Regions from separate parts of the Streptomyces sp. 5K101 genome, predicted to be linked through region 2. Evidence: riboswitches for the same ligand, from Rfam matches in the RefSeq annotation. Region 2 holds a riboswitch; the other holds the start of a gene.

Region 1 (7,530 bases), on a different contig from region 2:
TGCAGGCGGTCGCCAAGGCCAGGCTGCACCCGCGCAACAGGGCCGTCCTGGTCTACGAGCCCATCTCCGCCGACGACAGCGACGTGAGCGACGAGGCCGCGGCGTCCGACGAGAACGACGAGCACAAGGGGGCGGACCAGTGAGCGACGCTGCCGTGACCATGGACTTTCACCCGCAGCCCACGCCCGGCACCGCCCGGCCCTGGGCCTTCCCGGCCCCCGAGCGCGGCACCCTGGACAACGGGCTGACCGTGCTTCGCTGCGACCGCCCCGGCCAGAAGGTCGTCGCCGTCGAGATCCTCCTCGGCGCGCCCCTGGAGGCGGAGCCCGAGGGTTTCGACGGCGTCGCCACGATCATGGCCCGCGCCCTGTCGGAGGGCACCGACAAGCACAGTGCCGAGGAGTTCGCCGCCGAGCTGGAGCGCTGCGGCGCCACGCTCGACTCGCTCGCCGACCACCCCGGTGTCCGCGTCTCCCTGGAGATCCCCGCCTCCCGGCTGCCCAAGGGCCTCGGCCTGCTCGCCGACGCCCTGCGCGCCCCCGCCTTCGCCGCGGGCGAGGTCGACCGGCTGGTCCGCAACCGCCTCGACGAGATCCCGCACGAGACGGCCAACCCCGCCCGCCGCGCGGCCAAGCAGCTCTCCAAGGAGCTATTCCCGTCGGCCCTGCGGGTGTCCCGCCCGCGTCAGGGCACCGAGGAGACGGTGGCGAGGATCGACTCCGCGGCCGTCCGGGCCTTCTACGAGGCGCACGTCCGGCCGTCCACGTCGACCGTCGTGATCGTCGGCGACCTCACCGGGATCGACGTGGACGCCGTCCTTGCCGACACCCTCGGTGCCTGGACGGGCGACAAGACGGCCACCCGCCCCGTGCCGGCGATCACGGCCGACGACACCGGCCGGGTGTTCATCGTCGACCGCCCCGGTGCCGTGCAGACGCAGCTGCTCATCGGCCGTACCGGCCCCGACCGCCACGACAGCGTCTGGCCCGCCCAGGTGCTCGGCACCTACTGCCTGGGCGGCACGCTGACCTCCCGGCTCGACCGCGTCCTGCGCGAGGAGAAGGGCTACACCTACGGCGTACGGGCCTTCGGCCAGGTCCTGCTGTCCGCCCCGGACGGCTCGGGCGCCTCGATGCTGGCCATCAGCGGCTCCGTGGACACGCCGAACACCGGTCCCGCGCTGGAGGACCTGTGGACGGTGCTGCGCACGCTGGCGGCGGAAGGGCTCACCGACGCCGAGCGCGACGTGGCCGTGCAGAACCTGGTCGGCGTGGCCCCTCTGAAGTACGAGACCGCGGCGTCGGTCGCGGCCACGCTCGCCGACCAGGTCGAGCAGCACCTCCCGGACGACTACCAGGCGCAGTTGTACGCCCGCCTGGCCGCGACAGGCACGGTGGAGGCGACCGCCGCGGTCGTCAGCGCGTTCCCCGTGGACCGTCTGGTCACGGTGCTGGTCGGCGACGCGGCGCAGATCGAGGCGCCGGTCAGGGCGCTCGGCATCGGTGAAGTGACGGTCGTCACGGGCTGATTCGAAAGCCGCACATCAAGTCAGAGCGCGCACAACGGGTGGGATGCGTCCCCAACGGAACCCCGGCTTCATGGAGTTTGCCGGGGTTCCGCGCTATGTCCGGTTTGTTGGAGAGACGGCCTGTCTGCCCTGTGGCATGCGCTACAAAACCGGCTGTCCGTTTGGTGATTGGCAGATGACCTGCCTAGCGTCGGTCCGGCTGTCCGCCTGGATCACGTCGCACCCGCGGCATCGGACAGTCATCGCCGAGTCCCCTACAGGCGCGAGCCGGGGGAGCCGGGGACCCAGTCCCCTGGGGTGAATCGGACGCCTCCGCCCGCGCGGAGGGGCCCGTAGGAGACCTTCCTGCTCCGAACCCGTCAGCTAACCCGGTAGGCGAGAAGGAAGGAAAGGACCAGCCTTTTCATGGCGTTCACCCGTGCCACCGGGAAGCACCGTGCCCCGAGCCGTCTGACGCGCAGGAGCCGGAACATCGCCGGCGTCGCGACTCTGGCCACCACCGGCGTCATCGGAAGCCTCGCCTCCCCGGCGTTCGCCGCCGACGCCGAGCCCTCCGTCGAGGACACCGGCCTCACCCAGATCGTCTCCATGGGGTCCCTCGCCGACGAGATCGCCGACCAGGCCGCCGCCCAGAAGCAGGAGGCCGCCGAGGCGGCCGCCGAGGCCCGGGCGAAGGCCGAGGCGAAGCGCAAGGCCGAGGCGCGTGCGAAGGAGGCCCGTGAGGCCAAGGAGCGCGCCGCCCGTGAGGCCGAGCGCCGCCGCCTGAACTCCTTCCAGCTGCCCGTCGCCGGCTCGTTCGTGACCACCGGTTACCAGGCCGGTGGATCCCTGTGGTCCTCCGGCAGCCACTCCGGCGTCGACTTCCGTGCCGCGTTCGGCACGTCGGTCGTGGCCGTGGGCGCCGGCACCGTCGTCGAGGCGGGCTGGGGCGGCGCGTACGGCAACAACATCGTGCTGCGCATGAACGACGGCACGTACACCCAGTACGGCCACCTGTCGTCGATCAGCGTCTCGGTGGGCCAGCGCGTGATGCCCGGCCAGCAGATCGGCCTCTCCGGCTCGACCGGCAACTCGACCGGCCCGCACCTCCACTTCGAGGCCCGGACCTCGCCGGACTACGGCTCCGACATCAACCCGGTCGCATACCTGCGCGCCCGCGGCGTGAGCGTCTGACCTCACCGTCCCCGCGGAGGCCCCCGGCACACGCCGAGGGCCTCCGCGCGTCCACGGCACCGCCCGGCCGGAGAGGGTCCGTGCCGCAGAGCCGAGAGTCCTACCCCCGACCCGGCGATCGCATGACGTCGTTTCCGGCCAAAAGACAACCATGAATTCCGGTCGGCCATCGGAAAATCCCGTGGACTGGAATAGAGTCACCGGACACGAGTCAATCGGCTGCGTTTCGCGCGGATCAAGGCGGAGGTTCGGACATGCGCATTCCCGCGCACTCTGTATGCACGGCGATCCGCGACGACATCGTCTCCGGTGTATTCGAGCGGGGCAGCCGGCTCACCGAGGAGAACCTCGCGCGCCGCTACGGGGTCTCCCGCGTCCCGGTCCGCGAGGCGCTGCGGACCTTGGAGTCGGAGGGCTTCGTCGTCACCCGTCGCCACGCCGGGGCGCATGTCGCCGAGCCCACCGAGCAGGAGGCGGCCGACCTGCTGGAGATCCGCATGCTGCTGGAGCCGCTCGGCGCCGCCCGTGCCGCCCAGCGACGCACCGAGGCCCATCTCAAGGTGCTGCGCGGGCTGGTGAGGCTCGGTCAGGAGAGAGCGCGCCGCGGTCAGGGCGAGGACCTGCGCTCCCTGGGCGCCTGGTTCCACGAGACGCTCGCGCAGGCCTGTGGCAGCCCGGGGCTGACGGCCCTGCTGACCCAGCTGCGCCACAAGATCGCCTGGATGTACGCCGTCGACCAGCCCGCCGTGCCCGCCGAGTGCTGGGCCGAGCACGGCGCGATCGTGGACGCGGTGGCGCGCGGGGACGTGGAAAGGGCCCGGGCGCTCACGGCCCTCCACGGGGAAAGGGCGGCGGCCGCGCACCGGCTGCGACGCTCGGACCGGGTGAGGACTTCGCAACATTCCGTAAACATTGCGAGCGTCCGCAATTAACAATCGAGCCGTATACAAGAGCGGGGCTTATTCGAAAGGCCTGTCCGAAGCCGACCCTGTTTTCGGCTCGCCCGAATAATCGGGCGAAGGTGTGAATGGAAAAGCCGCGGGTTCCGTCGTGGAACGCCGCGGCTTCGCCGTGGTTCTCCGGTGCTTCCCCGTACGGGCCGGAGCACCGGCAGGCGGTCGAGCGTCAGACTGTCTCGGGCAGCTCGTCGAGACCCTCGGTCACGAGCTTGGCCAGGCGGTCCAGCGCGACGTCGGCGCCGTCCGCGTCGGAGGCCAGCACGATCTCCTCGCCGCCCTGTGCACCGAGGCCCAGCACGGCCAGCATGGACGCGGCGTTGACGGGGTTGCCGTCGGCCTTGGCGATCGTCACCGGGACGCCGGAGGCCGTCGCGGCACGAACGAAGATGGAAGCGGGGCGGGCGTGCAGGCCCTCGGCCCAGCCGACATTGACGCGACGCTCAGCCATGGTGTTGCCCTTCAAGTCTCAACGGGTTGTCTAGACCAGTCTCTCATGCGCTCCGGCGTGCTCCCTTCGGCGTCCGGATGGTGGTCACGACCGCCGCCGAGCCCTCTCAGCGTGCCCGTCCACAACCACCCACGCGACCCGTGACTGGGCCGTACGCTTGGCCCATGCAGACCTCGTCGGAGCACGCTTACCCCGATCACTGGGAGGCAGACGTGGTGCTGCGCGACGGCGGCACCGCGCGCATCAGGCCCATCACCACCGAGGACGCCGACCGGCTCGTCAGCTTCTACGAGCAGGTCTCCGACGAGTCGAAGTACTACCGCTTCTTCGCGCCCTACCCGCGCCTGTCCGACAAGGACGTCCATCGTTTCACCCACCACGACTACGTGGACCGGGTGGGGCTCGCGATGACGGTCGGCGGCGAGTTCGTCGCGACCGTCCGCTACGACCGGATCGACGCACAGGGCCGCCCGGCCGGCGCCCCCGCCGACGAGGCCGAGGTCGCGTTCCTCGTCCAGGACGCCCACCAGGGGCGCGGAATTGCCTCCGCCCTGCTGGAACACATCGCCGCCGTCGCGCGGGAGCGCGGCATCCGGCGGTTCGCGGCCGAGGTCCTGCCCGCCAACAACAAGATGATCAAGGTGTTCCGGGACGCCGGGTACACCCAGAAGCGCAGCTTCGAGGACGGCTCGGTCCACCTCACCCTCGACCTCGAACCGACCGAGGAGTCCCTCGCCGTGCAGCGCGGCCGCGAGCAGCGGGCCGAGGCCCGTTCCGTGCAGCGTCTCCTCGCGCCGGGCTCGATCGCGGTGATCGGCGTGGGCCGTCGGCCCGGCGGCGTCGGCCGCACCACCCTGCGCAACCTCCTGGGCGCCGGCTTCACCGGGCGGGTGTACGCGGTGAACAGCGCCTTCCCCGAAGGCCGTACCGAGGCGGAGGGCGTTCCGGCCGTCCGCTCGGTCGGCGACATCGGCGAGCCCGTCGACCTCGCGATCGTCGCCGTCCCCGCCGAGCGGGTGACCGAGGTGGTCGCCGACTGCGGCGAGCACGGCGTCCAAGGTCTCGTGGTCCTGAGCGCCGGATACGCCGAGAGCGGCGCGGCGGGCCGGGAGCGCCAGCGCGAGCTGGTGCGCCAGGCCCGCTCGTACGGCATGCGGATCATCGGGCCGAACGCCTTCGGCATCATCAACACCGCGGACACCGTCCGGCTCAACGCCTCCCTCGCCCCCGAGTCCCCCGCGCCCGGGCGCATCGGTCTGTTCACCCAGTCCGGGGCGATCGGCATCGCGCTGCTCGCGGGTCTGCACCGGCGCGGCGCGGGGCTGTCGTCGTTCATCTCGTCCGGCAACCGCGCGGACGTCTCGGGCAACGACTTCCTCCAGTACTGGTACGAGGACCCGGGCACGGACGTCGCCCTGCTCTACCTCGAGTCCATCGGCAACCCGCGCAAGTTCACCCGGCTCGCCCGGCGCACGGCGGCGGTCAAACCCGTCGTCGTCGTCAAGGGCGCGCGGCACAGCGGCAGTGCGCCGCCCGGGCACGCGGTGCCCGCGACGCGCATGCCGGACGCGACGGTCGGCGCGCTGATGCGCCAGGCCGGCGTGATCCGCGTCGACACCGTGACCGAGCTGATCGACGCGGGGCTGCTGCTGGCGGGCCAGCCGCTGCCGGCCGGTCCGAGAGTCGCGATCCTCGGCAACTCTGAGTCCCTTGGGCTCCTCGCGTACGACGCCTGCCTCACCGAGGGGCTGCGCCCGCTGCCGCCGCTCGACCTCACGACCGAGGCCACCCCGGCGGACTTCCGGACAGCGCTGGCCGAGGCGCTGGAGGACGACGCGTGCGACGCCGTGATCGTCACGGCGATCCCGTGGGTGGGGGAGAACGGCGTCACGGAATCGGGCGACGGCGAGGTGCTGGCCGCCGCCCTCCGCGCCGCGGCGGCCACGAGCCCGGCGAAGCCGGTGGCGGTGGTCCATGTCGAGATGGGCGCGCTGGCGGACGCGCTCTCGGCGGCGTCGAGCACGGCGCCCCGCGCCCGCGCGGACGCGGCGTCGTCCCCCGCCGCCACCGAGACGGGCGGCGCCGGTGCCGTGCCGGTGCGCGCGCCCCGCGGGGCCGAGGACGCCTCGGGGCCGGAGGACGATCCGGGAGCAGGGTCGACTGCTGCGGCCTCGGTGCACGGGGGCCGCCGGGCCGTGCGCGCGGAGAGCGACCCGGGCGACGAGGGCGCTTCCGAACAGGCGGAGGCCGGCGCGACCGGGGCCGGTGACGGCTCCGTACCGGCTTTGGAGGGGCGCCGGACGCAGGTCTCCGCTCCGGTGGACGAGGACGAGGGCGCCTCCTCTGCCGATGACCGACGGGCGACAGAAGGGACGTCCCGCCTCTCCGGCGCCAGGTCCTGGTTCGGCCTGCGAAGTCGCGCGTCGGGCAGGCCGCCCGCCTCCACGGAGCCCGGCCCCACCGACGCGGGACACCGAGCCGAGAGGGGCCGGGCGGAGGCCACACCCCACGGGTCGGGCCGCCGCGAGGCCGCCATCCCCGCCCCCGGTGCAGGCAGTGACCAGCGCACCACCGGCCCTGCGGCCACCACCTCCCGCGCTCACAGCCCCGGCAGCGGCCCGGCACCGGCCTTGGCCGACGGATCCGGCCGCGCTGCCCCCGGCGCGCGGGGGCCCGCAGCGGCCTCGGTCGTGCACGGTGCAGCCGGCTCAGCCACCCCTGGCGCGCGGGGGCCTGCAGCGGACGCGATGCACGGCCCAGCGGGCTCGGCCACCCCCGGCGAGCAGCGCCCAGCCGCCCCCGGCGACGGCGACGACACGCGGCGCATCCCGGCCTATCCCGCCGCGGAGCGGGCCGTGCGAGCGCTGGCCGAGGCCGTCAGGTACGCGCAGTGGCGGCGACAGGCCGCCGACCCCGGCAAGGTGCCCGAGTACGACGACATCGACGAGACGGGTGCCGCCGCCCAGATCGAGCGGTTGCTCGGCGACGACACCGACACCCGCGGCTTCACCCTCGGCCAGGCCGACACCCATGAGCTGCTGGCCCGCTACGGCATCCGCGTACGGCCCGCCCTGCCCGCCTCGGACACCGATTCCGCCGTCGAGGCCGCCAGGCGTCTCGGCTACCCCGTCGCCCTCAAGACCACCGCCCCGCACCTGCGCCACCGCGCCGACCTCGGCGGCGTACGCCTCGATCTGGCCGACGAGACACAACTGCGCCAGGCATACGAGGAGTTGACCGGCTCCCTCGGCAAGCCCGCCGAGCTCCAGCCCGTCGTCCAGGCGATGGTCCCGCGCGGGGTCGACACCGTGGTGCGCGCCGCCATCGACCCCGCCGCCGGCGCCGTGCTCTCCTTCGGACTCGCGGGCCCGCCCTCCGAGCTGCTCGGGGACACCGCGCACCGCCTGGTCCCCGCCACCGAC
Region 2 (7,530 bases):
CTGCGAAAGCCCCATGGGGATGGTTCCCGGCCGTTCCGCGCGCGACGGGTGGCGCATGCTGCCAGGCTGAAAAACGTGTGCGACGAGCCCTGAGCCACAGCCCCGGAGAGAGAGAACCGATCATGATCACGACCGACTTCGTCCCCGGCTCCCCGTGCTGGATCGACCTGGGCACCCGCGACGTCCCGGCGGCGGCGGCCTTCTACAACGCCGTCTTCGGCTGGGAGGCGCATCCGTTCGGCGCGGAGGCGAGCGACTACAAGGCCCTGCGCCTCGACGGCAGGGTGGTCGGCGCGATCGGGCCGCTCACCGAGGAAGGCGCCCGCGCGGCCTGGATGGTCTACTTCCACACCCCCGACATCGAGGCCACCGTGAAAACCGTGGAACAGGCGGGCGGCTCCGTCCGCACCGCGCCGTCCGAGGCCTCGGAGGAGGGCCGGTTCGCGCAGCTCACCGACCCGCAGGGCGCCCAGTTCGCCGTGTGGCAGCCCGGCAGCTACCCGGGCATCGAGGTCGCGGACACCCCGGGCAGCCTCGGCTGGGTCGAGCTGTACACGAACGACGCGACGGCCGCCCAGACCTTCTACGGCACGGTCTTCGGCTGGAGCGGGCAGGACATGGAACTCCCGGGCGGCGGGGGCGGCACGTACACGTTGCTGACCCCGAAGGACCATCCGCCGGAGCGGATGTTCGGCGGCCTCATGGCCGTACCCGGCATGTTCGAGTCGGGGGACGCGAAGCCGTACTGGCACCCCGTCTTCGGCTCGGTGGACTGCGACGCCACGGTCGCCGTCGTACGGGAGAACGGCGGGTCGGTCTCGATGGGCCCGGAGGACGCGGAGGGCGTCGGCCGGCTGGCGGTGTGCAACGACCCTGCGGGGGCGGAGTTCGTCGTGCTGACCCCCGCCCCGCCGGCCTGAGACACCTCAGAACCAGCCTTCGGCCGCCTTGTAGGCGATGCCGTCGAGGATGTCGTGCTCGCTGACGACGACCTCGCGCGCGCCGATGCGCTGCATGATCGTGAGCAGGACGAGCGCCCCGGCCTGGATGACGTCGACCCGGCCGGGGTGCATCACGCCGATCGCCGCGCGCTCGTCGTGCGTCGCGTTCAGCAGCATCGTCGTGACCTCCTCGACCTGCTCGTAGGAGATCCGCGAGTGGTGGATCCGGGCCGAGTCGTAGGTGTCGAGGCCGAGGGCGATCCCGGCCACCGTGGTCACGGAGCCGGCGAGGCCGACCAGGGTGCGGGCCTCGTCGATCGGGACGGTCTGTGCCGCGAGGTCCAGCGCGGCCTCGATGTCGGCGCGGATCGCCGCGATCTGCTCGGGCGTGGCGGGGCTGCTCGGCGCGTGCCGCTCCGTCATCCGTACGCAGCCGATGTCGACCGACCGGGCGGCGCGCGCATGCTCCTCGCCGACCACGAACTCGGTCGAACCCCCGCCGATGTCGACGACGAGGTACGGCTTGTCCAGGTCGGTGCGCCCGGCGAGCGAGCGGGTGGCGCCGGTGAAGGAGAACTCGGCCTCCTGGTCGCCGGTGATGACCTCCGGCTCGACGCCGAGGATGTCGAGGACGCCGCGGACGAAGTCGTCGCGGTTCTCGGCGTCCCGGGAGGCGGACGTGGCGACGAAGCGTACGGTCTCGGCGCCGAGCTCCTTGATGACGGCGGCGTACTCGCGGCAGGCCGCGAACGTCCGCTCCAGTGCCTCGGGGGCGAGCCGGCCGGTGCGGTCGACACCCTGCCCCAGCCGGACGATGATCATCCGCCGGTCGAGGTCGACCAGGCTGCCGGACTCCGGGTCGACGTCGGCGACGAGGAGCCGGATGGAGTTGGTGCCGCAGTCGATGGCGGCGACGCGGGTCACTGGTCGTCCTCCTCCGTGACGCGCCCGGTCACGCACGGGCCCTTGCGCCACCACTCGGGCAGCATCGCGATCGCCTCGTCCCCCAGCGGGTTCACGCCGGGGCCCGCCGCGAGCGAGTGGCCGACCAGGACGTGCAGACACTTGACCCGGTCGGGCATGCCGCCCGCGCTGGGGAAACCCTGCAGCACCTCGATCGCGTCGCGGCGCGCGATGTAGTCCTCGTGCGCGGCGCGGTAGGCGGCGGCCAGCTCGGGGTCCGTGGCCAGCCGGGCCTGCATCTCCTTCATGACGCCGTTGGCTTCCAGCGTGCCGATCGCGGACGCGGCGCGCGGGCAGGTCAGGTAGTACAGCGTGGGGAAGGGCGTCCCGTCCGGAAGACGGGGCGAGGTCTCGACGACATCGGGCTGCCCGCAGGGGCAGCGGTGCGCGATGGCGCGCAGCCCGCGCGGCGGCCGGCCGAGCTGCTGCTCGAACGCGGTGATGTCCGCGTCGGTCGGCTCGGTGTGCTCGGTGGTGGGAGGAGGGGTTTCCATGCCTGCCTTGCTGCTGTGTTCGCTACGGGTTCGCTGCTGGGTTCGCTGTCGGGGGGCTACGTGCGGTCGGCGCGGTCCACGCCGTTCCACACGTTCGAGTACCAGGGCCGGTCCGCCGCACCCTCGTCCTCGCGGCGTTCCTCGGCGGTCTCGGGGTCGATCACCGTGTAGCCGGTCTCGCCCGGGAGCACGTAGTGCAGGTGATCACGGGCGAGGCGCCGGATGTACATGTCGTCCTGGAGGCGCGCCTTCTCGTCCCGGAGCCTCTCGACCTGCTCGCGGGCGTCGGCCATCCGGCGTTCCTGCTCGGCGATCTCGGCGCGCTGGGAGACGTACTGACGCATCGGGTAGGCGAGGGCGACCACCAGGGAGCAGACGACCAGGGCGAGGAACGCGGCCCGGCCGGTGAGCCGGGAGCGGCGGGCCTGGCGGCGGCTCTGCGACCGGTAGACGCGGGCGGCCGTCTGCTCGCCGAGCAGCCGCAGTCTGGTCGCGGTGGAGAACCGCTCCGGTTCCGGCCTGCGTGCCATCCCTCTCGCCTCCCCTTCACACGCGTACGTCCCCGGACACGGTACGGGACCGGGGCCGGGGACGTACGGAGGCGGGGGCGTCAGCCCTTGAAGCGCGGGAACGCGGAGCGGCCGGCGTACACCGCGGCGTCGTCGAGGATCTCCTCGATGCGCAGCAGCTGGTTGTACTTGGCGACGCGCTCGGAGCGGGCCGGGGCGCCGGTCTTGATCTGGCCGCAGTTGGTGGCGACGGCCAGGTCGGCGATGGTGACGTCCTCGGTCTCGCCGGAGCGGTGGGACATCATGCACTTGAAGCCGTTGCGCTGGGCGAGCTCGACGGCGTCCAGGGTCTCGGTCAGCGAACCGATCTGGTTGACCTTGACGAGCAGGGCGTTGGCGGTGCCCTCCTCGATGCCGCGGGCCAGGCGCTCCGGGTTGGTGACGAACAGGTCGTCGCCGACGAGCTGGACCTTGGAGCCGAGCTTGTCGGTGATGACCTTCCAGCCGGCCCAGTCGTCCTCGAACAGCGGGTCCTCGATGGAGACCAGTGGGTAGGAGGCGACGAGCTCCTCGTAGTACTCGGTCATCTCGGCGGCCGAGCGGGCCTTGCCCTCGAACTCGTACACGCCGTCCTTGTAGAACTCGGACGCGGCGACGTCCAGCGCGAGCGCGATGTCCTTGCCCGGGGCGTAGCCGGCCTCCTTGATGGCCTCGAGGATGAGGTCGAGGGCGGCGCGGTTGGAGTCGAGGTTCGGCGCGAAGCCGCCCTCGTCGCCGAGGCCGGTGGACAGGCCCTTGGTCTTCAGCACCTTCTTGAGGGTGTGGTAGACCTCGGTGCCCCAGCGCAGGGCCTCGGAGAAGGACTCCGCACCGATCGGCGCGATCATGAACTCCTGGATGTCCACGTTGGAGTCGGCGTGCGAGCCGCCGTTCAGGATGTTCATCATCGGAACGGGCAGCAGGTGCGCGTTCGGGCCGCCCAGGTAGCGGAAGAGCGGCAGGTCGGACGCCTCGGAGGCGGCGTGCGCGACGGCGAGGGAGACGCCGAGGATGGCGTTGGCGCCGAGCGACGCCTTGTTGTCGGTGGCGTCCAGGTCGAACATCGCCTGGTCGATCAGGCGCTGCTCGGTGGCGTCGTAGCCGACGAGCTCCGGGCCGATCTGCTCGATGACGGCGAGGACGGCCTTCTCGACGCCCTTGCCCTGGTAGCGGTTCTGGTCACCGTCGCGGAGCTCAATGGCCTCGAACGCACCGGTGGAGGCGCCGGACGGAACAGCAGCACGACCCGTGCTGCCGTCGTCGAGGCCAACCTCGACCTCGACCGTGGGGTTGCCTCGGGAGTCCAGGATTTCCCGGGCTACGACGACGTCGATGGACGGCACGAGCATCTCCTTCTGGGATGTGACGCGAGATATGTGCAGAGGTCTGCTTGGCCTTGCGACAAGAGCCTAACCGTCTCGGGGGCAAAGGCCGGCCGATGCCCGCCCCGTGGGACGAAAAAGGGCATGAACGCTGGGCGTGCCGGACAAAAGACCCCCAAGCTACCCGTAGGTAAGGCGCTGCGCGGCACCTCGGCAGGGCTGTGCGGAGCCCTTGGCAAGACCCTGAGGGGCCCTTCGCGAGCCCTTCACGACCGAACCCCGGCCCGGCGCTTACGGGGGAAGCAGCGCCGGACCGGGGTGCTCGGAACCCGTCAGCGCTGAGGCGGCGGACGGTACGGGCCCGGACGGTGCGCGGGCCCGCGGACGGCGGGCGGGTCAGCTCAGGTGGAGCTGCTGGCCCGGGTGGATGACATCGGCGTCCTCGATGATGTCCTTGTTGAGGTCGAACAGCTTCTTCCAGCCGCCCTTGACCTTCTCGGCCTCGGCGATCTTGCCCAGGGTGTCCCCGGGCTTGACCTTGTACTCGCCCTCACCCTTCTTGAAGGTCGCCGCGGTCTTCTGCGGCGCGGGGGCCTCGGCGCGCTCGGAGCGGGTGGTCGGGGCCTCGGCGCGCTTCTCGGCCGGCTCGGCGGCGGGCTGCGCCGGCTCGGCGGAGCCACCGTTGTAGGGGGTGCTGGAGAGGCCCACGCCACAGCTCGGCCAGGCGCCCTTGCCCTGGCCGGCGAGGACCTTCTCGGCTATCGCGATCTGCTGGGACTTGGAGGCCTGGTCGGCGGACGGGGCGTAGGCGGTGCCGCCGTAGGCCGCCCAGGTGGAGGCGGAGAACTGCAGGCCGCCGTAGTAGCCGTTGCCGGTGTTGATGGACCAGTTGCCACCGGACTCGCACTGGGCGACCGCGTCCCACTCGGAGGCGGTGGCGGCGGACGCCGCAGTGGCGCCGAGCATCGGGGCCGCGATGGCGGCACCGGCGACGCCGGCGAGCGTGGCGAGACGAACCGTCCGACGGACAACGGTCGAGCGGCGGTGCGTGGCCTTGCCGGAACGCAGCATGGAGCTTCTCCTCACCGACGCCTGCGAGGTGAGCTGTCGGGTTCGGGCCGGAAGAGTTGCCCGGCCGCGCGTCGTTGCGCGCGGCTCCACCCCAAGCCGTTCACGGCCGTCGTGCTCGACGGCCGGGACCGGCACCTACCTTGGGTCCCCCGCTCCTGCCTTCGGCGCACTGAGCGACGACTGTTCCCCCCGACCGACGGCAGGATTCGGCGTGACGGTCGACGGTGCCCGCGATGGCGAGCGGTTCAGACCGTAAACACACCGCTCCCCGATGTTCAAAGACGAACATCGGGGAGAAATCGCCCGAACCGCCCTTCACTTGGGAGGCGTTTGCGCAGGTCGGGCACGGCTTGGGCGAATTTGCTGGATGCCGCTCGCCAGTTGCAGCAAAGAGACCCTTGTCTCACTTGCGCAGATCGGACAAATGTCGGCGAATTGCCGCCCGAACTATTGGCTGTTCACGCCGAGATCGAGGCTCTGACCGGGGAGGATAAGGTCGGGGTCGGCACCCACGTTCGCCTCGTTCGCCTCATAGAGGGCGCTCCACCCGCCGGGCACCTCGCGCTCGTCGGCGATGGCCCACAGACTGTCTCCCGGCTGGACGGTGTACGTACCGTCGGCCACGCCCTCTGTTGCCCCGTCACGTGCCGACGCGTCACCTCGCGAGGCATGACGACCGCTTTCGCGCTCTTTATCCGTGATGCCCGTTTCGGCGTCGTCGGGGGCGGGCTCGCCGCGGTGCCTGCCGGTGCCGGTCGTGGGGTCGGTCGCCTCGACGCCGTCCGAACCGGCCGACGGCGACACGTCGCCGTCCGCGGGCGTGGGCGCCGTGGACGCGTCCGGGGCGGCGGGGTCCTGCGAGGCGTCCGGCTCGGCCGGGGCCTCGGCGGCCGTGTCACCGGAGCCGGCCGGCGCGCTCGCGTCAGGGGTGGCTTCGGGCGTCATGCCGGGGACGGTGACGGCACCCGCCCCCGGGCTCGCGTCCGGCAGGGGCAGGAGGTCACCGGGGTCGACGCCGGTCGAGGCGTCGTCGTTGGTCAGGCCCGCGATCGGGGCGCACGCCTGCCAGGCGTCCGGCCCCTGCGCGTCCAGCACCTTCTCCGCGACCGCGATCTGCTGCGAACGGCTCGCCAGGTCGGCGCTCGGCGCGTACGCCGTGCCGCCGAACTCCTCCCACGTCTGCTGCGAGAGCTGCAGCCCGCCGTAGAAGCCGTTGCCGAGGTCGGCGCTCCACATGCCGCCGCTCTCGCATTCGGCGACGCGGTCCCAGGTGGCCGCGTCGGCCGCGGAGGCGGAGCCCGCGCCGAGCAGGGGGATCGCGATGGCGGATCCGGTCACCCCTGCCGCGACGACGATGGCCGGAGCCTGACGGGGGCGGCGGTGACGTCCGTTCCCGGAGCGCATGCGGTGTGCCTTTCGCGTGACTACTGGGGACTGTGCGGCCTGCTGATGCCTGCCGAGTCGACGGTGAACGTAGCCGCAATCGAACGTGAGTCACAAGTCGATGCAGCGCAGATCACGTAAAAGTCACAGAATTGACGTTGCGTCAGCTCTTGGTGAGGGTGAACTCAACGGGCAGAGTGCGCAATCCGCGCATGATGAGTCCCCCACGCCACCGCAAATCGGCCGGATCGCCCGCAAGACGCAAGTCCGGCATCCTCCTGAGCAGGGTCGCGATCGCCGTCTGCCCTTCGAGCCGGGCGAGCGGGGCGCCGAGGCAGTAGTGGATGCCGTGCCCGTATCCCAGGTGCTGGTTGTCGCGCCGGGACAGGTCGAGGGTGTCGGGCTCGGTGAACCGCTCCGGGTCGCGGTCGGCGGCCGCGAGCACGACGAGCACGGGGTCGCCGGCGGCGATCCGCTGCCCGCCGATCTCCAGCGCCTCGGTGGCGAACCGCCAGGTCGCGAGCTCCACGGGGCCGTCGTAGCGCAGGAGTTCCTCCACGCCGGTCTCCAGCAGCGCGCTCTCGCCGGCGGCGAGCGAGGTCTGCAGGCGCTCGCGCTGCGCGGGGTTGCGCAGCAGGGCGTACACGCCGTTGCCGATGAGGTTGACCGTCGTCTCGAAGCCCGCGAAGAGAAGGATGAACGCCATCGCGGCGGCCTCGTTCTCGGTCAGGTGCTCCCCGTGGTCCGACGCCTTGATGAGCCCGGAGATGAGGTCCTCTCCCGGCTGCTCGCGCTTGCGGTGGATCAG

What was found. A riboswitch is a leader RNA that binds a small molecule or an ion and turns the genes downstream of it on or off. The one in region 2 is predicted to bind cyclic di-AMP.
Region 1: it holds a riboswitch for cyclic di-AMP, as region 2 does, so the genes downstream of both, ACLB9X_RS32040 (M23 family metallopeptidase) here and ACLB9X_RS28920 (transglycosylase family protein) in region 2, are expected to answer to the same signal.

The regions. Positions count from the first base shown of each region.
Region 1 is NZ_JBKFFO010000031.1:13,254-20,783, forward strand. Features, by position in the region: gene ACLB9X_RS32030 (M16 family metallopeptidase) at 1-143, shown strand, start outside; gene ACLB9X_RS32035 (M16 family metallopeptidase) at 140-1,528, shown strand; cyclic di-AMP (ydaO/yuaA leader) riboswitch at 1,762-1,920, shown strand; gene ACLB9X_RS32040 (M23 family metallopeptidase) at 1,934-2,701, shown strand; gene ACLB9X_RS32045 (GntR family transcriptional regulator) at 2,956-3,633, shown strand; gene ACLB9X_RS32050 (HPr family phosphocarrier protein) at 3,827-4,108, opposite strand; gene ACLB9X_RS32055 (GNAT family N-acetyltransferase) at 4,273-7,530, shown strand, end outside.
Region 2 is NZ_JBKFFO010000020.1:60,207-67,736, reverse strand. Features, by position in the region: gene ACLB9X_RS28945 (VOC family protein) at 123-920, shown strand; gene ACLB9X_RS28940 (exopolyphosphatase) at 927-1,865, opposite strand; gene ACLB9X_RS28935 (DUF501 domain-containing protein) at 1,862-2,398, opposite strand; gene ACLB9X_RS28930 (FtsB family cell division protein) at 2,455-2,928, opposite strand; gene eno (phosphopyruvate hydratase) at 3,009-4,295, opposite strand; gene ACLB9X_RS28920 (transglycosylase family protein) at 4,665-5,339, opposite strand; cyclic di-AMP (ydaO/yuaA leader) riboswitch at 5,343-5,516, opposite strand; gene ACLB9X_RS28915 (transglycosylase family protein) at 5,787-6,743, opposite strand; gene ACLB9X_RS28910 (cytochrome P450 family protein) at 6,886-7,530, opposite strand, start outside.